DNA from 3 places in the Pseudomonas orientalis genome. Region 3 is predicted to be linked to each of the others. Evidence: predicted binding sites of a transcription regulator. Region 3 holds the regulator's gene; each other region holds the start of a gene.
The links. The regulator FliA, encoded in region 3, starts transcription of late flagellar genes. The targets are predictions, from matches to a motif close to CTAAAGTTTNNNNNNNNNNNGCCGNTAA.
Positions count from the first base shown of each region.

Region 1: the regulator FliA is predicted to act here: its motif matches at 5,276-5,303, upstream of MRY17_RS13850 (methyl-accepting chemotaxis protein).
Region 2: the regulator FliA is predicted to act here: its motif matches at 2,683-2,710, upstream of flgM (flagellar biosynthesis anti-sigma factor FlgM).

Region 1 covers NZ_CP094351.1:3,095,730-3,102,810, forward strand. Annotated here, with positions in the region: gene MRY17_RS13815 (MFS transporter) at 1-721, shown strand, start outside; gene MRY17_RS13820 (alpha/beta hydrolase family protein) at 715-1,752, opposite strand; gene MRY17_RS13825 (FMN-dependent NADH-azoreductase) at 1,945-2,556, opposite strand; gene MRY17_RS13830 (LysR substrate-binding domain-containing protein) at 2,682-3,590, shown strand; gene MRY17_RS13835 (MmcQ/YjbR family DNA-binding protein) at 3,587-3,949, shown strand; gene MRY17_RS13840 (DUF1294 domain-containing protein) at 3,932-4,315, opposite strand; gene MRY17_RS13845 (undecaprenyl-diphosphate phosphatase) at 4,312-5,142, opposite strand; gene MRY17_RS13850 (methyl-accepting chemotaxis protein) at 5,371-7,005, shown strand.
Region 2 covers NZ_CP094351.1:4,373,850-4,380,930, reverse strand. Annotated here, with positions in the region: gene MRY17_RS19440 (MFS transporter) at 1-902, shown strand, start outside; gene MRY17_RS19435 (flagellar brake protein) at 960-1,709, opposite strand; gene MRY17_RS19430 (flagella synthesis protein FlgN) at 1,806-2,276, opposite strand; gene flgM (flagellar biosynthesis anti-sigma factor FlgM) at 2,325-2,645, opposite strand; gene flgA (flagellar basal body P-ring formation chaperone FlgA) at 2,787-3,551, opposite strand; gene MRY17_RS19415 (chemotaxis protein CheV) at 3,627-4,559, shown strand; gene cheR (protein-glutamate O-methyltransferase CheR) at 4,604-5,431, shown strand; gene flgB (flagellar basal body rod protein FlgB) at 5,743-6,150, shown strand; gene flgC (flagellar basal body rod protein FlgC) at 6,154-6,597, shown strand; gene flgD (flagellar hook assembly protein FlgD) at 6,614-7,081, shown strand, end outside.
Region 3 covers NZ_CP094351.1:4,004,987-4,012,067, reverse strand. Annotated here, with positions in the region: gene flhF (flagellar biosynthesis protein FlhF) at 1-592, shown strand, start outside; gene fleN (flagellar synthesis regulator FleN) at 698-1,531, shown strand; gene fliA (RNA polymerase sigma factor FliA) at 1,528-2,268, shown strand; gene MRY17_RS17755 (chemotaxis response regulator CheY) at 2,436-2,810, shown strand; gene MRY17_RS17750 (protein phosphatase CheZ) at 2,829-3,617, shown strand; gene MRY17_RS17745 (chemotaxis protein CheA) at 3,629-5,851, shown strand; gene MRY17_RS17740 (protein-glutamate methylesterase/protein-glutamine glutaminase) at 5,900-7,039, shown strand; gene MRY17_RS17735 (flagellar motor protein) at 7,039-7,081, shown strand, end outside.

The sequences.
Region 1 (7,081 bases), 910 kb from region 3:
CATCGCCTCCTATGGCGCCATCGCCATCGGCGCGCCGCTGGGGGTGGTGATGGTGGCCGATTATGGCTTCGCCAGCCTGGGCCTGGCGCTGGCGGGGTTGGCCGCGCTGGGCCTGGTGCTGATCCGCAATAAACCTTCGGTACCGGTGGTGCGCGGCGAGCGCTTGCCATTCTGGGCGGTGTTTGGCCGTATCGCCCCGTTTGGCGCCAGCCTGTGTCTGGCTTCGATTGGCTACGGCACGCTGACCACTTTTATCACCCTGTATTACCTGAATCGCGGCTGGACCGGCGCGGCGTATTGCCTGACGGTATTCGGGGCGTGTTTTATTCTGTCGCGTCTGGTGTTTATTTCCGCCATCAGCCGCGTCGGCGGTTTTAGCGCCGCCATTGCCTGCATGCTCATCGAAACCCTGGGCCTCACGTTGCTGTGGCTGGCGCCGTCGACCGGCGTGGCATTGATGGGCGCCGGGCTGACCGGCGTCGGTCTGTCACTGGTCTATCCGGCGCTTGGTGTGGAAGCCATCAAGCGTGTGCCGGACAGCAGCCGGGGCGCCGGGCTGAGTGCGTATGCGGTATTTTTCGACCTGGCCCTGGCGATTGCCGGGCCGTTGATGGGCGCCGTGGCACTGAACCTCGGCTACGGCTGGATCTTCTTCTGCGCGGCGCTGCTGTCGGTGACGGCGCTGGCACTGACCGTGCTGCTCAAGCGTCGCGCTTACTGATCAGCCGTCTGTAGCCCGGCGCGAGTGGCCTCGCCAAGGGTGTGACTGAAAAAGCGCCCCGCCTCGGAGACCAGGTCGCGGTGGATACCCTCACGGTCGACGCCATCGGCATCGGTGCAGATGGCCGGCATCGTCGCCAACTGGTCGCTGTCGCACGGCGCCATGAACACGAAGTGCCCTGCCCCGGCCAACAGTTTAAAGTCCGGCGGCTCCGGCAGTTTGCGCGCCAGGGCGGCGGCGTTCTTGTCCACGGCCACCAATTGGTCGCCATCGCCGCTGTAGAGCAGCACCGGCACATGCACGTCGGCCAGGGTATGGCGACCGAACATCAGGCTCAGCGGCGCCATCAGCATCAGCGCATGGATGCGCGGATCGGCCTGGGGCTGCAAGTCGTCACGGTCGACCACCAGTTCGCCTTTGGTGGTGCAGGCGTCACGGTCCTCCGGGCGCTGCTGGCAATAGCGGCGCAGGCGCTCGAAATCCGGTTTGGCACCGGCCAGGATCAGCGCGGTTTCGCCGCCGGCCGAATAGCCGATCACGCCCACCTGGTCGATGTCGACGAAGGGCGACAGCATCGGGTCGTTCAAGGCCGCGGTGATGGCCTGGGAAATCTGGATTGGCCGACCATACAAGTTGCTCACGGTGCCGAGGCGGCTGTGGTCCTTGTAGTTGTCACCGGGGTGCAGCACCGCCACCACCACAAAGCCCTTGCGCGCCAGCGAGGTGGCCAGGTCATGCAGGGCCAGCGGTGTACCGGTATTGCCGTGGGACAACATCAGCATCGGGAAACGCCCGATGGCCACCTTGGCGTCTTCGCCGGCCGCCACATGGTAGGCACCCAACGCCGTGGTGTGTTCGGCGTCGGTGGAAGGGTAAAACGCAATGGCCTTCATCGGCTGCGAATCCAGCGGGTCGAGAATGCTCATGCGATGAAAGCCCACGCTCCAATGCGGGTGCGGCGCTGGCGCGGCGTGCACTGAAAGCAGGCCGCCGCACAGGGAAAGAACCAAAACAGCACAGAGACGCATCATCGGGATGTCCACCTTTGCTGCATGAGAACCGGCAGGCCGTCTAAAAATTCCCGGGTATTGAGCCTACATTTGCATAACCTGGGCCATAACTGAAAAAACTCCGTACACCGCTCGCGCTCAGGCGATCAGAATACAGAGTTTAGGCGCCCGGCTTCAGATTGAAACCGGGCGAGGCGAACATTTACACAAGCCTTACGCGGCGGCGAACAATTGCTCGCTGATCAGCACGTTGGCATCGCTCAGCGCTTTGCTGCGAACTTCGTCGCCATAGGCCAGGCCTTCGGCGCGCACGATTTCGATATCAGTGATGCCGAGGAAGCCGAACAGCAGCTTCAAGTAGCCTTCATGGGCGGCACCGGATGCCTGGCCGGCATGCAGGCCGCCAGCGGTGGAGACGATGATGACTTTTTTGTTGCCGCACAGGCCTTCAGGGCCGGCTTCGGTGTAGCGGAACGTCTGGCCGGCGACGGCGATACGGTCGATCCAGGCCTTGAGCTGGGTCGGGATGGTGAAGTTGTACATCGGCGCACCTATCACGACGGCATCGGCGGCGAGGAACTCAGCCAGCGACGATGCACTCAGTTCGGCCTCGTGCTTTTGCGCGGCATCGCGCAGTTCGGCGGCGGTGCCCAATGCACCCAGGGTCGCGCCGGAGAAATGATTGATCCCTTCGCTGGCCAGGTCACGGTAAGTCACTTCCACGCCCGGCTCGGCGGCCTGCCACGCCTTGACCACGCCAGCGCTGAGCTGACGGGAAGCGGAGTTGTCGCCGAGAATGCTGGAATCGATATGCAAGAGTTTCATGGTGGATCTCCGAGGTGGGATCGACAGAAGCGATCAGATGGTGGTGATGCTACGCACCCATCCAATGGTCGATAAGCCACTTGCAATGCGATAGATTGTCCCACTGACAGGACAATAGGCTGAGCATGCAAGACCTTAACGACCTCTACTATTTCGCCAAAGTCGTCGAAGCCGGCGGTTTCGCCGCCGCCGGGCGGCTGTTGGGCATTCCCAAGTCGCGACTGTCGCGGCGCATTGCCGAGCTGGAAGAGCGCCTGGGCGCACGTCTGCTGCAACGCACCACGCGGCAACTGACCCTGACCTCCGTCGGCGAACGCTACCTGCGCCACTGCCAGGCAATGCTGCTGGAAGCGGAGATGGCCGATGAGGCCGTGGCGAGCATGTCCACCGAACCCCGTGGGCGCCTGCGGGTCACGTGCCCGGTCGGGCTGGCCCAGCAGATCCTGCCGGAACTGGTGGCCGGGTTTCTCGCCGCGCACCCGCTGGTGCAGTTGGACATGACCCTGGTGAACCGTCGCGTCGACCTGGTGGCCGAAGGCATCGACGTGGCGTTGCGCGTACGCGAACTGGGTGACGAAGACCCGCTGCTGGTCACCAAGCGCCTGCGCGAGGCGCACACCGTGCTGGTGGCCAGCCCGGCGCTCCTGCGCGACCGCCGGGTAGAGACCCTGGAAGACCTCAGGCAATTGCCGATCATGGGCGCACTCGAGGCGGACCGCATGGTGCACCAGCGCATCATCGACCCCCAGGGCAACGCCCATGAGCTGGTCATGGAGGCTCGCCTGGGCATCGAAGACTTTATCGTGCGCAAGACCAGCGCCCTCATGGGCGTGGGCTTCACGGTGCTGCCGATGATGTATTGCGAAGAGGAACTGGCCAACGGCCGGCTGGTGCAGCTGTTACCGCAATGGTCGTTACCCGGTGGCTGGCTGCAGGCCGTGTATCCGCACCGGCGCGGCGTGCTGCCGGCGATCCGCGCCTGGATCGACTATATGGAAGAGGGCTTCAAGGGCTGCGGAGATCGTCTGTTATGAGCATGAGCGAAGCACAGGTCGCAGCGTTTTGCCTGAGCCTGCCTGGCGCGCGCGAGGACTACAAATGGGGCGGTGTGCGGGTGTTCTCGATTGCCGGCAACAAGATGTTCGCGTTGCAGAACCTGCGCGGCGATTCATTGGCATTCAAGGTCGACAAGGCGCTGTTCCTCGGCCACGTCGACCGCCCGGGCATCCACCCGGCGCCCTACCTGGCACGCGCGCAGTGGATCATCATGAACACGCCCTACCCGCTCGGGCCCGAGGAACTGCGTGGCTTGTTGCAGCGCTCGCACCAGTTGGTGGTAAGCAAGCTGCCCAAGCGCATGCAGGTCGGGTTAATGCTAGAGGATCGAGAGTAGCGTGCCGCCGAGAAACAGTTGGTCCAGCCAGAACACCTGGTGCAGCAGTACGATCACCCAGAACAGCACCTGGTAGGACACCTTGCGCGTCTTGTGCCGGAACACCTGCTGCGCGATCAGTGCCCCCGGCCAACCGCCCGCCAGTTCGACAGCGTGCAGGATGTTCTCCGGGACGCGCCGGCCCTCTGTCTGCGCCTTGCGCTTGTCGCTCCAGTACAGAAAGAACGCCATCACGCTGACCACCCCGTAGGCTGCCAGCGGCATGACCGTCTCGCCACGATGCCACAGCAGCGCCGAACCCAGCAGCGGCGCGGCGCACAGCAGCACGAAGAGCAACGCCTTCAAGCGTGGGTGTTGAATGTTCACGGCTTGACGGCCGTCCAGTCGATCCAGCCGAATTGCCAGGTTGCCAGGATCACCAGGCCGAACGCGATGCGGTACCAGGCAAAGGCCGCGTAGCTGTGGTTGGCGATGAATTTGAGCAGGCCCTTGACCGCGATCATCGCAAAGATGAACGAGGTGACAAAGCCAATGGCGAACACCGGCAGGTCCGCCGGCTGGAACAGGTCGCGGTATTTGTAGCCCGAGTACAGCGCGGCACCGACCATGGTCGGCATGGCCAGGAAGAACGAAAACTCGGTGGCGGTCTTGCGTGACAGGCCGAACAACAGGCCGCCGATGATCGTCGCGCCGGAGCGTGAAGTGCCCGGGATCATGGCCAGGCACTGGGCCATGCCGACCTTGAGCGCGTCCTTCCAGGTGATCTCGTCGACGCTTTCGGCATGAACGGCATGTTGGCGACGTTCCGCCCACAACATGATCACACCGCCCACCACCAGGGCCGTGGCCACGGTGATCGGGTTGAACAGGTAATGCTTGATCAGGTCAGCGAAAATCACCCCCAGCACCACCGCCGGCAACACCGCGATGATCAGGTTCACGGTGAACCGCTGGGCATTGCGCTGAGTCGGCAAGCCGATGACCACGTCGAGGATCTTGCGGCGAAACTCCCAGACCACGGCAAGGATCGCGCCCAGCTGGATAATGATGTTGAAAGCCTCGAAACGCTCGCCGCCGAAATTGATCAGGTCGGCGACGATAATCTGGTGGCCGGTGCTGGAGATCGGCAGAAACTCCGTCAGCCCCTCGACTACGCCAAGAATCAATGCCTGTATGGCGGTCCAAAAATCCATGCTTTCTCCAAAGGTCACGCGCCTGGCATGCCTCTTAGTGTTTTTTAAAGTTCACTGACAACGAGCGCACTGCCGCGCCCGGCGTTGATTCTCAATGCCGGACTGCAAAAATTCCGTGAAAAATCAGGCAGTACTCAGGTTTTTCGATTACGGGCCGAAAGCCTATCAGACAAGCCGTAAAAGTCGATGCAACACCCACAATTATAAAAGGCACGGAGTGACAGGACGATGAACAGTTTGCGCAATATGTCGATCAGCCGGCGTCTCTGGCTGATCCTGATAGTCGCCGTGCTGATGCTGCTGACCTTGGGCGCCTTGATGCTCAAACAGATCCATGACGACCTTTACCAGGCCAAGCGCCAGCAGACCCAGCACGTGGTGCAAACCGCCAGCGGCGTGCTCGGCTACTACCAGAACCTGGAAAAGACCGGGACACTCACCCGCGCAGCGGCGCAGCAACAAGCCCTGAGCGCGGTGCGCGGCCTGCGCTACGACCACGATGACTACTTCTGGATCAACGACCTCACCCCCGTGATGATCATGCACGCGGCCAACCCCAAGTTGGACGGCCAGAACCTCTCGGCGATCCGCGATCCGGACGGGTTTGCGGTGTTCAATGAATTCGTGAGCCTGGCCAAGGCCAAGGGCGCCGGCATCGTCAATTACCGCTGGCCGAAGCCCGGGGCCGATGCGCCCGTGCAGAAAACCTCGTACATCCAGCTGTTCGAACCCTGGGGCTGGATCATCGGCTCGGGCGTCTATGTGGATGACGTGCAGGCCGAGTTCACCGGCCAGGTGTGGAAAGCCTCCGCTATCGGCCTGGCCATTGCATTGGTCATGACCCTGCTGGTGCTCCTGATCGCGCGCAGTATCGTGCAGCCCTTGCAGGCGGCGGTGAATGCCATGGCCAACATCGCCAGCGGCGAAAGCGACCTGACCCGCAGCCTCGACACCCACGGGCGTGACGAGGTCACCCAGCTCTCGCAGCATTTCAATACTTTCACCGCCAAATTGCGCCAGGTGGTCGGACAATTGCAGGTGTGTGCCAACGCCCTGGGCGAGTCGTCGAGCGAGTTGGGCCATAACGCCAGCCAGGCCCACGACCGCAGCCAGCAACAGTCGCAACAGATGGAATTGGTGGCCACCGCTATCAATGAAGTCACCTACGGCGTGCAGGACGTGGCCAAGAATGCCGAGCACGCCGCCAGCGAAATGCGCGATGCCCAGGCCCAGGCGCAGCAAGGCCAGGTCAACATCGACAGCAGTCTGCAGCAGATCGACCAGCTCTCGGGCACCATCAGCCAGGCCGTTGAGGTGATCCGCACGCTGTCCAGCGAGAGCACCCAGATCGGCGGTGTGCTGGAGGTGATTCGCTCGATTGCCGACCAGACCAACCTGCTCGCCCTTAACGCCGCCATCGAAGCCGCACGGGCCGGCGAACAGGGCCGCGGGTTTGCCGTAGTGGCCGACGAGGTCCGCTTGCTGGCCCAGCGCACGCAGAAATCCACGGCTGAGATCCAGGCAATGATCGAGCGCCTGCAAGGGCATTCGGAAGCGGCGGTCAAAGTGATCAGCGACAGCCACAGCGCCTCGCAACTGACCATCGAGCAAGCCGGGCTGGCCGGCGCAAGCCTCAGTGCCATCGGCCAGGCGCTGCAGAACCTCAACGGCCTGAATGCCTCGATTGCCAGTGCCACCCTGCAACAGGCCCATGTGGTGGAAGATATCAACCAGAACGTCACCCAGGCGGCCGGACTGTCCCACAGCACTGCGCTGGCGGCTGAACAGTCGAGCGTGGCCAGTGCGCAGTTGCGTGGCTTGAGCGAGCAGCTTGACGGGTTGTTGCGTCAGTTCCGAATCTAGCCCTGGGTTAAATTGTGGGACGGGGCAAGCCCCCGTGACGGCTGGACAGCCGACGCGTTTCTACCTGACGCTCCGA
Region 2 (7,081 bases), 370 kb from region 3:
TTGAACTGCTGATGCTGGTGGCGCTGTGCTTTGCCCTGTGCCTGGTGCCGGTGGCCATGACTCGACGTATTCACCCGGCGCCGCTGCATCCGGCACCGATGGAACCGCGTTTCTTTATCAAGCGTGTACCACAGTCCCTCAGCACGGTGTTGGGTGCCGGCCTGATCGTCGGCTCGTTCTATGGCCTGGCGCCGCTCTATGCGTCCCAGCAGGGGCTGACGACCGAGCAAGTCGGCTTGTTCATGGGATCCTGTATTTTCGCTGGACTGCTCGTACAGTGGCCACTGGGCTGGTTGTCGGACCGCTATGACCGCGCTCTGCTGATCCGCTGCTTCGCCTTGTGCCTGGCGGTGGCGGCGTTGCCCTTGGCGATCATGACTCAGGTACCTTTGGAAGTGCTGTTCGTGGCGGGCTTTTTTTGTTCACTAGTGCAGTTTTGTCTTTACCCGTTGGCCGTGGCTTTTTCCAACGACCACGTAGAAGGTGATCGTCGGGTATCGCTCACGGCCATGTTGCTGGTGACTTACGGAGTGGGTGCCAGCATCGGCCCGCTTCTGGCGGGTGTGGTGATGAAGCTGTTCGGCAGCCAGATGCTGTACGCGTTTTTCAGCTTGTGTGCGTTGATCCTGGTATGGCGTATACGGCCCAAGGCGGTGACCAATTTGCATCAGGTAGACGATGCGCCGCTGCATCACGTTGCAATGCCTGACAGCATGTCCAGTTCACCGCTGGTGGCCGCGCTTGATCCCCGGGTGGATGAACAGGTGGTACAGGAGCAGATGCAGACCACTGTTCCTGACCCGGAACCCGAACCTGCCATCGACGAGCCGGCTGCCGAGATTTCGCCTGAGTCAACCGACCCGGAAGAACATCCCCATGACTTGAGCCGAGCGCGCCCCTGAACGAAAAACGGGCAGATCCTATGAGGGTCTGCCCGTTTTATACTGAGTGTTCAAGGCTTAGAAGTCGTCGTCTTTGTCAAAGCGTCGAGCTTCACGTTGCAGCTGATACACAAAGCGTTCTACCTGGCGCTGCACTAAACCGCTCATGTTATGAAAGCGCACGCCGGCAAAGGTGGTGTTGATCCTGTCTTCGAAATGCAGGTAACGCAACTCGACAGAGGTAGTCATGCTGCCGAATGGCAGCGCGGCGATGAAGCGGTCATAGACCTGGCCCAGTTGCAGGCGTTCGGTAATGTCGCCTTCAAAGCGCAATTTGCACCCAGTGGCCGAAATGTCGAGCAACTTGCCGTTGATCGGAGCCTTGAGCTTTTCGCCACCCAGTTCAATATTGACCAACTGCGCCAACTTCAGGGCCGCGCGGAATGCATCACGACGCTGATGATAGACCACCTCGCTGGGCATGCTGCCCCTGTAGATACGGTGACCGTCCTTCTCGCTGATGCTCAGCGTGCCATTACTGTCCCAGGCAACCCTAACGCCATCATGGAAACCTTCGATGCGGAACGGTTCGCCATTTTCGAGGTGACGCTCACCGTCACGCGGAATCATCTCGTCCAGTACCAGCGTCTTGCTGTCTTTGTCGATATCTACAAGATAGCTTTGGAAGCGTTGGCTGCGCTCATGGAACGTGATGATCAACGGATCATGGCTGTCTTGAAGCATTCGCAGAGTGCTGGCGATTTCCAGAGGCGTGGTAAGAACCTTTGGCGGCTGCGGCGCATCTTCCGCATTGAGGGTGTTGAACACAGTTGTTCCATCTCCAGGCAAAATACGACTACACGCAAGAACCGGCATTTTGCCAGTATGTGGCGCACCTTGGATAGGCCGCGCTGTAAAGCGGTGTCAGGCTTGGCTGCGGGTACTTGGCTTGACCAGGCGTGAAGTGGAACCTTGGGCGTTATACAGAGCTGGGGGCTCACCGCCGTGAAGAATACGTAACTGGTTGGCCGTGGTGGCTTGCTGAAGCTGGATAGACTGGCCGTTGAGCAGGTTGGCTTCCTGGCACAGGGTGAGCAGCTCATTGAGTGCTTTGCTTTGCGTCAGCAACTGATCGCCGACCGAGGAATGACTTGCCAGCTGTGCCAGGCCGTCGTGATCGGCGGGCAGGCCCAGGCTGATGAGAATCTCGCTGCGCTTCTTGCCATGCTGTTCGAGCAGCACAATCAGTGACTGTTTGCGCGCGAGTATTTCTTCGAGCAAAGGCATGTCCCGACCATACAAGGCCAGGGACTCTTCTTTAAGCAGCTCGAGCAATTGTTGCGTCGGCGCCAGATCATCAATGATCAGTTGAAGCAAATGTTCGTCGTGGTGCATGGCTGGCCTTGGGTTTTAAGCGTCCAGAAGCCCAGCGCAGGCCTTTGCCTAGCGCTCGGCTTCGAAGTTAAGCAGCTTGCTGGCTACGCGGTTGCTGTCGACTGTATAAGTGCCATCGGCGATGGCCTGTTTCAACTCGGCCACGCGGGCTTTGTTCACAATCGGCTGATCGCGCAGCGAGTCAGTGACTTTCTGCAACTGTTGAGCCTCATTGCTCAGGTGTACCGACTCCCCACTTTGACTGGCACCCGCCTGTTCTGTCTTGGTCGGCAGGGGCTGGGACTTGGCTTCTACGTTTTCCTTGCCGGCGGTACGCGTAGTGCCTGACGTCGTCGGGGTGTTATTTAAACGGCTGAAATCGATGACCATGATCAAAAAACCTCTGGGTATTTGGACGCTTGCCATGTTTTCGGCAATACCCGGACAAACTTTAGGCGCGAATGACAATAAATCTCCGCACGGGACATTCCATGCACAGTGTAGGAAAACCTGGCGTCCCGTACCAGTAATCTATAACGCCACCTCGACTTGACCTGGAGCTGTCACCCGCGCCTTTATCACACGGTTGGAGTTGAGGTTCTTGACGCGGATCTGTTCGCTCATGCCGCCGTTGGACAGCGCTTCCCCCGGCATTCTTACGTTCAACCCGCCGCTGCTGGCGGATATCACTACCTGGTCACCTTTGCGAATGACTTCAGCCTGCTCCAGATGAACCAGGGTAATCACCTGATCGGTGACCACTGGTCGGGTGAGCCGCTGCCCGATCGCCTGGTCCAGGGAGGTCAGGTAACCCTGATTGATCAGGCTGATATCCCGTTCACGCAGTGCGACATCGTCATCGCCAATGATGCCCGTGCGCTTCAACGGTCGCGCCACCACGACAACGTCGCGAAACAATTTGACTTGAGCCGGCACAAAAACAGTCCAGGGCGAGGCGCCTTCACAACGTACTTTAACGGTCACACGGCCGATGGGCTGGGCCGGGCTTTCCAGGGTGGCTGTCAATTCCTTGTCACACATCGGCATACGCAGGCGCGGGTCCAACTGGTTGACCTGGATTTCATAGCGCCCCGGTGTCTGGGTGGTCTCCAGATAATCTTCTACAGTGTATTCAAGAAAGCCTTGGGTGACGCCGATAAGTAGATCAGGCAGGGTGACGTTGTCGGCGCGAGTGGTGACGCTCGCGCTCCAGACAAGCAGCGCCACTGCGGCGCAGAGCAATCTGCGATACTTTGGGCGGCAAGCGCGTCGGGAAACTGTCGTTTTAATATCCATAGCCAACCAAATAGCAAAGCTCGTGCCGTTTAGTGTTGGGTACGCATCGTACCTCTGGGATTTAGGAGTCTGGGCATGGCAGGTGTAATGGATTCAGTAAACCAGCGCACACAGCTGGTAGGGCAGAATCGCCTGGAGTTGTTGCTTTTTCGCCTGGACGGCAAACAGCTGTACGGGATCAACGTATTTAAAGTGCGTGAAGTGCTGCAGTGTCCCAAGCTGACGATCATGCCCAAGTCCAGTCCGGTGGTGTGTGGCGTAGCCAATATACGTGGCGCGACCATCCCCATTCTTGACTTGGCAATGGCCACCGGCTCCGCGGGTTTGCAAGACCGCGAGAGCCCGTTCGTGATCATTACCGAGTACAACACCAAGACCCAAGGGTTCCTGGTGCGCTCGGTGGAACGTATCGTCAACATGAACTGGGAAGAGATCCATCCGCCGCCCAAGGGCACCGGCCGCGATCACTACCTGACGGCTGTGACGCGGGTGGATAACCAGCTGGTGGAAATCATCGACGTGGAGAAAATCCTCGCCGAGGTCGCGCCCACTTCGGAAACTATTTCCGTTGGGGTAGTCGATGCCGAGACGGCGCACAAGGCGGTGTCCCTGCGCGTGTTGACCGTGGACGACTCCTCGGTTGCGCGCAAGCAGGTCACGCGTTGCCTGCAAACCGTCGGCGTTGAGGTGGTCGCCCTCAATGACGGCCGCCAAGCCCTGGATTATTTGCGCAAGTTGGTGGACGAGGGCAAGAAGCCGGAAGAAGAATTCCTGATGATGATTTCCGATATTGAAATGCCGGAAATGGACGGATACACCCTCACGGCTGAAATACGCAGCGATCCACGCATGCAAAAATTGCACATCATCCTGCATACTTCGTTGTCGGGGGTATTCAACCAGGCCATGGTCAAGAAGGTCGGTGCGGATGACTTCCTGGCCAAGTTCCGGCCTGATGACCTCGCATCCCGGGTAGTCGACCGGATCAAGGCAGCAGATCACAGCTAAGGGGCATTTCCCCTGGCGGTCACACGATTTAAGAGGCGGTATCAGTGTCTACGGGTAATTTGGATTTCGAACAGTTCCGGGTCTTCCTGGAAAAAGCCTGTGGCATATTGCTCGGTGAAAACAAGCAGTACCTGGTATCCAGCCGTCTCAACAAGCTCATGGAGCAGCAGGGCATCAAGTCCCTCGGTGAGTTGGTCCAGCGGATCCAGGGGCAGCCGCGCAGCGGACTCAAGGAGATGGTGGTCGATGCCATGACCACCAACGAAACCCTGTGGTTTCGCGATACCTACCCCTTTGAGGTGCTCAAGAACAAAGTGCTGCCGGAAGCCATCAAGGCCAGCCCGGGCCAGCGCCTGCGTATCTGGTCGGCGGCATGCTCCTCGGGGCAGGAACCGTACTCGATCTCCATGTCCATCGACGAATTCGAACGGACCAACATGGGCCAGTTGAAAGCCGGTGCGCAAATTGTGGCGACGGACCTGTCCGGCAGCATGCTCACCAATTGCAAGACCGGTGAGTACGACAGCCTGGCGCTGGGCCGAGGATTGTCCCAGGAACGCCTGCAGCGCTACTTTGACCCGAAAGGGGCAGGGCGCTGGGCGATCAAGGCACCGATCAAGAACCGCGTCGAGTTCCGCTCGTTCAATTTGCTCGACAGCTACGCCAGCCTGGGCAAGTTCGACATGGTGTTCTGCCGCAACGTGCTGATCTACTTCTCGGCCGAAGTGAAGAAGGACATCCTCTTGCGCATTCATGGCACGCTCAAGCGCGGAGGGTATCTGTTCCTCGGCGCTTCCGAAGCCTTGAACGGCTTGCCGGATCACTACCAGATGGTGCAGTGCAGCCCTGGAATCATCTACCAGGCCAAATAACAAAGTTTGCGCGGTAAAAATGTGGGAGGGGGCTTCCTCCCGATAGCGGTGTGTCATGTCATGAATAGTTGACTGACCCACCGCCATCGGGGGCAAGCCCCCTCCCACATTTGTTTCGCGGCAATTTCAACGGGAGCGGCAATCCTTCCATTGCCGCTTTACTGGCGCCACGCGGAAAGCACTTGCCGCTTTTCTGGCATTGCCACCGGCAATTCCCCCGTAAGCCCTTGATATATGGGGCTTGAGCACATTGGCATGCACCTTGCTATAACCCTGCTAACGAATAGCAGGTCAGCCTAAAGGTTTCCGCCATGAGCATCAGCTTCGATAAAGCGCTCGGTATCCACGAACAAGCCCTGGGCTTCCGCGCCCAGCGTGCCGAAGTCCTGGCTAACAACATTGCCAACGCCGACACCCCGAACTACAAGGCTCGGGACCTGGATTTCTCCGCCGTGCTCGCCGCACAGCAGGACAAAACCAAAAACGGCACCTTCGCCTTGAACATGACGAACAACCGTCATATCGAAGCGCAAGGCCTGAGCAGTGGTGATGAGTCGCTGTTGTACCGCACGCCGATGCAACCGTCGATCGACCAGAACACCGTTGATGCTCAACTGGAACAATCGAACTACGCCGAAAACTCGGTGAACTTCCAGGCCAGCTTTACCCTGCTCAACAGCAAATTCAAAGGGCTGATGTCAGCCCTGCGTGGAGAATAAGCCATGTCCCTGTCCAGTGTTTTCAATATTGCCGGCAGTGGCATGAGCGCGCAGACCACGCGCTTGAACACCGTCGCCAGTAACATCGCCAACGCCGAGACCGTGTCTTCGAGCATTGACCAGACTTACCGTGCCCGTCATCCAGTGTTTGCCACCATGTTCCAGGGCGGCCAGAGCGGCGGCAGTGATTCGCTGTTCCAGAACCAGGATGCCGCAGGGCAAGGCGTGCAGGTGCTCGGTGTGGTCGAAGACCAGAGCAACCTCGAAGCGCGTTACGAGCCTAACCATCCGGCCGCGAACGAAAAGGGTTATGTCTACTACCCCAACGTCAACGTGGTCGAGGAAATGGCCGACATGATCTCCGCCAGCCGTTCGTTCCAGACCAACGCGGAAATGATGAACACCGCCAAAACCATGATGCAGAAGGTCCTGACCCTGGGTCAGTGATAAGGGGCGCCAAATAATGGCCATCGTTGATACCTCGAACAACTCGGCAGTTCAGGACCTGTTCAATTCCAAGGTCAAGGACGCGTCAAACAATGTAGCGAATGTTTCCAAGGCCGCCACCGGCAACCAGGCGTTGGGCAAGGATGCATTCCTGCAACTGCTGGTCACCCAGCTGAAAAATCAGAACCCGTTGTCGCCACAGGATAACGGTGCGTTCGTGGCCCAGTTGGCGCAGTTCAGCAGCCTGGAAGGCATCAACACCCTGAACGACTCGGTAAACAACATCTCCAGCAACTTCAGCTCTTCGCAGGCGCTGCAGGCTTCGTCGCTGGTGGGACGTTCGATCATCACCCAGACCGACAAGGCACTGGTCGATACCAGCAAGAGCATGACCGGCTCGGTGGCGGTGACGGCGGCGACGGGCAACGTCTCGGTCAAGATCACCGACAAGGACGGCAATGTGGTGCGCACCCTCGATATGGGC
Region 3 (7,081 bases):
TGTGCTCAAGTACGGCGCGCAGAACATCGCGCTGGTGAGCATGGACAGCTACCGCATCGGTGCCCAGGAGCAGCTCAAGACCCTGGGCCGCATCCTCAATGTGCCGGTGACCCATGTCGACCCGGGTCAATCCCTGGCCAACGCCCTCGACCCGCTGCTGCGCAAGCGTGTGGTGCTGATCGATACCGCCGGCCTGCAAGCCAGCGACCCGGCCCTGCGCATGCAGCTCGAAAGCCTGGCCGGGCGTGGCATCAAGTCAAAGAATTACCTGGTGCTTGCAACCACCAGCCAGAAACAGGTTCTTACCGCTGCCCACCACAGCTATAAACGCTGCGGCCTGTCCGGTTGTATCCTGACCAAACTGGATGAAACCGCCAGCCTGGGCGAAGTGTTGAGCCTGGCAATCAGTCATGAACTACCGGTCGCCTACCTGACCGACGGGCCGCGGATCCCGGATGATTTGCATCTGCCGCGCCGTCATCAGTTGGTCAGCCGTGCTGTCAGCGTGCAAATGCAAGACGAGCCTAGCGAGGAAGCGATGGCTGATATGTTCGCCGACCTTTATCACAACCCGGCAAAACGGGTGGGATGAGGCAGGATGAACACCGTGAAATGTACCTACATCGATGGCCTGCAAGCGATACACGCGGCCAAGCCATGTAGCCTGCGTCTAAGCAAGACAAGGTAAAGAAATAAAATGGGCAGCATGCATCCCGTACAGGTGATCGCGGTGACCGGCGGCAAAGGTGGCGTCGGCAAAACTAACGTGTCAGTGAATTTGTCCCTGGCCCTGGCAGAGCTTGGCCGTCGCGTCATGCTGCTGGATGCTGACCTGGGCCTGGCGAACGTGGACGTTCTGCTGGGGCTGACACCCAAACACACGCTGGCCGATGTGATCGAAGGCCGCTGTGAGCTGCGCGATGTGCTGCTGCAGGGCCCTGGGGGGATCCGCATCGTGCCGGCCGCCTCGGGCACCCAGAGCATGGTGCACCTGAGCCCGGCGCAGCATGCCGGCCTGATCCAGGCCTTCAGCGATATCGGCGACAACCTCGACGTGCTTGTGATCGACACCGCCGCCGGGATCGGTGAGTCGGTGGTCAGCTTTGTACGTGCAGCGCAAGAAGTGCTGCTGGTGGTGTGCGATGAACCCACCTCGATCACCGACGCCTACGCGCTGATCAAACTGCTTAACCGTGACTACGGCATGAACCGCTTCCGCGTGCTGGCCAATATGGCCCAGAGCCCGCAGGAAGGGCGCAACCTGTTCGCCAAGTTGACCAAGGTCACGGATCGTTTCCTCGATGTGGCTTTACAATACGTCGGTGCAGTTCCTTACGACGAGTGTGTGCGCAAGGCCGTGCAAAAGCAGCGTGCGGTCTACGAAGCGTTCCCTCGTTCGAAGTGCGCACTGGCGTTCAAGGCCATTGCCCAGAAGGTCGATACCTGGCCGCTGCCCGCCAATCCTCGGGGGCATCTGGAGTTTTTCGTCGAGCGACTGGTGCATCAGACGAGCGCGGGACCTGTGCTATGACATCAAGCGGCTACAACCTTTACAAAAAGTCGGCACGTGACAGCCAGGGCGAGTTGATCGAGCGCTACGCGCCGCTGGTCAAGCGTATCGCCTACCACTTGCTGGCGCGCCTGCCCGCCAGCGTGCAGGTGGAAGACCTGATCCAGGCCGGCATGATCGGCCTGCTCGAAGTGTCGACCAAATATGACGCGAGCAAGGGGGCGAGTTTCGAGACGTATGCGGGTATCCGTATCCGTGGCGCGATGCTCGACGAAGTGCGTAAAGGTGACTGGGCACCGCGTTCGGTACACCGCAATACGCGCATGGTCAGTGACGCAATTCGCGCAATTGAAGCAAAAACCGGTCGTGACGCTAAAGATCACGAAGTTGCGGCCGAACTCCAATTGAGTCTCGACGATTATTACGGGATTTTGAACGATACCTTGGGCAGCCGCCTGTTCAGTTTCGACGACCTGTTGCAGGACGGCGAGCATGAAGGGCTGCACGAGGACGGCGCGAGCGCGCATATGGAGCCGTCGCGCGATCTGGAAGATGAGCGTTTCCAGGGCGCGTTGGCGGAGGCCATTGCCAATTTGCCGGAGCGCGAGCGCCTGGTGTTGGCGCTGTACTACGACGAAGAGCTGAACCTCAAGGAAATCGGTGAGGTCCTGGGGGTCAGCGAATCGCGTGTCAGCCAGTTGCATAGCCAGTGCGCGGCCCGCTTGCGGGGGCGGTTGGGAGAGTGGCGCGCGCGCTGACAGGCAGTGTGGGGACACTGCAGACGCTACCGCGAAGGTTTCGGCCTTTGCGGATTCGCTCCGTGGTGCCCTGGGCAGTCCTTTTTGTGTAACGCCTGTTGATTGAAGTGGCGCGTCCAGGTGCTGGGCGCGTTTAAGACTGCTTGGAGGTCGAATTGGACAAGAACATGAAAATCCTCATCGTTGATGACTTCTCAACGATGCGGCGGATCATAAAAAACCTGTTGCGTGACCTTGGGTTCACTAACACGGTCGAGGCGGATGACGGCATCACGGCGATTCCAATCCTCAACAGCGGCAGCATCGACTTTCTGGTAACCGACTGGAACATGCCTGGCATGACCGGTATCGACTTGCTGCGCCATGTGCGCGCCGATGAAAAACTGCGCAGCCTGCCGGTGTTGATGGTGACCGCCGAAGCCAAGCGTGAGCAGATCATCGAAGCCGCCCAGGCCGGGGTCAACGGTTACGTGGTCAAGCCATTCACAGCATTGGCCTTGAAAGAGAAGATCGAAAAGATCTTCGAACGCATCCACGGCTAATGCCATCGCGGGGGAGCTATGGAGCATAAAGAAACGTCACAGGGCGACTTTGAGTCGACCCTGAAAAAGCATGCTCACCAGTTGGTCGACAGCCTGGAAAAAGGCCAGTTCGCCGACGCGGTGCAGTTGATCCATGAGCTTAACCAGACCCGTGACCGCGGCCTGTATCAGGAAGTGGGCAAGCTCACACGCGAGCTGCACAGTGCGATCGTCAATTTCCAGATTGACCCGCGCATGCCCCAGGCCGAAGAAATTTCGCAGATCACCGATGCCACTGAACGCCTGTCCTATGTGGTCAGGCTGACCGAGGCGGCGGCCAACCGCACCATGGACCTGGTGGAAAACGCCACGCCGCTGGTCAACGGCATGGCCAGCGAAGCCCAGGCCCTGAGCCTGGACTGGGGCCGCTTCATGCGCCGCGAAGTGGGGGCTGAAGAATTCCGTGAGCTGGCCCGTCGCGTCGACGGTTTTCTGTCGCGCAGCGAACAGGAAAACCGCACGGTGGCCAGCAACCTCAACGATATTCTGCTGGCCCAGGATTACCAGGACCTTACAGGCCAGGTGATCAAGCGGGTGACCCAACTGGTCACCGAAGTGGAAAGCAACCTGCTCAAACTGGTGCTCATGGCCGGCCAGGTCGACCGTTTTGCCGGCATCGAACATGACCGCGAAGCGATCCTCTCGGAAAAAGATCCACAAAAACATCTCGCCAAGGGTGAAGGTCCGCAGATTCATGCCGATAAACGTGAAGACGTCGTATCCGGTCAAGATGACGTAGACGATTTGCTGTCCAGTTTAGGCTTCTAAGGAGCACCCACATGAGCTTCGGCGCCGATGAAGAAATCCTTCAGGATTTCCTTGTAGAGGCCGGCGAAATTTTAGAGCAACTGTCCGAACAACTGGTCGAGCTGGAAAGCCGCCCGGATGATGCGAACCTGCTCAATGCAATTTTTCGCGGTTTTCACACTGTAAAAGGGGGCGCCGGCTTCCTCCAGCTCCATGAGCTGGTGGAGTGCTGCCACATCGCCGAGAACGTGTTCGACATCCTGCGCAAGGGTGAGCGTCAGGTTGACTCGGAATTGATGGACGTGATTCTCGAAGCACTGGATGCCGTCAACGGCATGTTCAGCGAAGTGCGCGAACGTGCACCGATCACTGCCGCCACTCCGGAACTGCTGGCCGCCCTGGCGCGCCTGGCTGAACCGGCTGCCGAAGCGCCTGCGGTGCAAGCAGCGCCTGAGCCGGTGGTGGAGGCCGAGGCGGATGTGACCGACAGCGAGTTCGAGCAGCTGCTCGACTCGCTCAATGCGGTCAAGGCCGAGGCCGAAGCACCGGCTGCAACGGCGCCGGCCGCCACGCCGACCAGCGAAGACATTACCGACGCGGAATTCGAATCCCTGCTCGACCAGTTGCATGGCAAAGGCCAGTTTGCGGCCGATGCCGTGGCGCCGGCGGCACCGCCTGCGGCGCCGGCCGCCAGTGCCGGTACCGATATTACCGACGACGAATTCGAGGCATTGCTCGACCAATTGCATGGCAAAGGCACGTTTGTCGCCGAAGCCTTGCCGCAAGTCGCGGCCACCGCCACTGCGCCAGCCGCTCCGGCCGCCAAGGCTGAACCGGCTGAACCGGCCGGCGACGGGCTGATCTCCGACAACGAATTCGAAGCGTTGCTCGACGAGCTGCACGGCAAAGGCAAGTTCACCGAAGTGGCCCCGGCCGCCGCTCCCGCGGCTGCAGCGGTCGCTACGCCCGCACCGGTTGCCGCCAAAGCTGCGGCGCCGGCCGCCAAACCCGCGCCTGCAGCGGCTGCGGCGCCAGCCCCGGCGCGTGCTGCACCAGCGCCGGTCGCCGACAAACCTGCCAGTGAAGCCGAAACCACCGTGCGCGTGGACACCGCGCGCCTGGACGACATCATGAACATGGTCGGCGAACTGGTACTGGTGCGTAACCGCCTGGTACGCCTGGGCCTGAACAGTGGCGACGAAGCCATGCAGAAGGCCGTGTCGAACCTGGACGTGGTCACCGCCGATCTGCAGACCGCCGTGATGAAAACGCGGATGCAGCCGATCAAGAAAGTCTTCGGCCGCTTCCCCCGCCTGGTTCGCGACCTGGCGCGCCAGCTCAAGAAAGAAATCACCCTGGAACTGGTGGGCGAAGAAACCGACCTCGACAAAAACCTCGTCGAGGCCCTGGCCGACCCGCTGGTCCACTTGGTGCGCAACGCCGTCGACCACGGCGTGGAAACCCCGGAAGAACGCGAAGCCTCGGGCAAGCCGCGCAATGGCAAGGTGATCCTGGCGGCGGAGCAGGAGGGCGACCACATCCTGCTGTCGATCACCGATGACGGCAAAGGCATGGACCCGACCATCTTGCGCAATATCGCGGTCAAGCGCGGCGTGATGGACAAGGACGCCGCCGACCGCCTGACCGACACCGAGTGCTACAACCTGATCTTCGCGCCGGGTTTCTCGACCAAGACCGAGATCTCCGACGTGTCCGGCCGTGGCGTCGGCATGGACGTGGTGAAGACCAAGATCAGCCAGCTCAACGGCTCGATCAATATCTACTCGACCAAGGGCCAGGGCTCCAAGATCGTCATCAAGGTGCCGTTGACCCTGGCGATCATGCCGACCCTGATGGTGATGCTGGGCAACCAGGCGTTCGCCTTCCCGCTGGTCAACGTCAACGAAATCTTCCACCTCGACCTGTCGCGCACCAATGTGGTGGACGGCCAGGAAGTGGTGATCGTGCGTGACAAGGCCTTGCCGCTGTTCTACCTCAAGCGCTGGCTGGTGGCGTCGGCCAAGCATGAAGAGCAGCGCGAAGGCCATGTGGTGATTCTCTCGGTGGGCACCCAGCGCATCGGTTTTGTGGTCGATCAACTGGTGGGCCAGGAAGAAGTGGTGATCAAGCCTTTGGGCAAGATGCTGCAGGGCACCCCGGGCATGTCGGGTGCCACCATCACCGGTGACGGCCGCATTGCGCTGATTCTCGATGTTCCGAGCATGCTCAAGCGTTACGCCGCACGGCGTATTTGATTCTGGCGGGGCAGGGCACCAGTGCCCGCCCCGTCTAACGGAGTGTTTATGGCAGTCAAGGTCCTGGTGGTGGACGATTCGGGTTTCTTCCGCCGCCGCGTCTCGGAGATTCTTTCCGCCGATCCAACGATCCAGGTAGTCGGCACGGCCACCAACGGCAAAGAGGCGATCGATCAAGCCATTGCGTTGAAGCCGGACGTGATCACCATGGACTATGAAATGCCGATGATGGATGGCATCACGGCCGTGCGTCATATCATGCAACGTTGCCCGACACCGGTGTTGATGTTCTCCTCGCTGACTCATGAAGGCGCCCGGGTGACCCTGGATGCGCTGGATGCCGGCGCGGTGGACTTCCTGCCGAAGAATTTCGAAGACATCTCGCGCAATCCCGAGAAGGTCAAGCAGATGCTGTGCGAGAAAGTGCACAGCATTTCGCGCAGTAACCGGCGCAGTCTGTTCAGCGCGCCTGCTGCTGCGCCGGCGCCTGCTCCCGTCCCCGCAGCGGCACCGGCGTCGTCGTTCAGCCGCCCTGCGCCTGCGCCCGTACCGCCAGCGCGTCACGCGCCGCCAGCGCCCAGTCGTGCTGCGGCACCGAGCGCCCATTCGCCCGCGCCCAAGCGCAAGGCCTACAAGCTGGTCGCCATCGGCACATCCACTGGCGGCCCGGTGGCCCTGCAGCGCGTTTTGACCCAACTGCCGGCCAACTTCCCGGCGCCGATCGTGTTGATCCAGCACATGCCCGCCGCGTTCACCAAGGCCTTCGCCGAGCGCCTGGACAAGCTGTGCCGCATCAGCGTCAAGGAAGCCGAGGACGGTGACATCCTGCGCCCTGGCCTGGCGCTGCTGGCGCCGGGTGGCAAGCAGATGATGGTGGACGGCCGTGGCGCGATCAAAATCCTGCCGGGCGATGAACGCCTCAACTACAAGCCGTGCGTGGACATCACCTTCGGTTCGGCGGCCAAGTCCTACGGCGACAAAGTTCTGGCGGTGGTGCTCACCGGCATGGGCGCCGATGGTCGTGAAGGCGCGCGCCTGCTCAAGCAAGGCGGCAGCGCCATCTGGGCCCAGGACGAAGCCAGCTGCGTGATCTATGGCATGCCCATGGCCATCGTCAAGGCCGACCTGGCCGATGCGGTCTACAGCCTGGACGACATCGGCAAGCATCTGGTGGAGGCCTGCCTCTGATGGATGTCTTGAGTCTGATCGGCATCACCCTGGCGTTTGTCG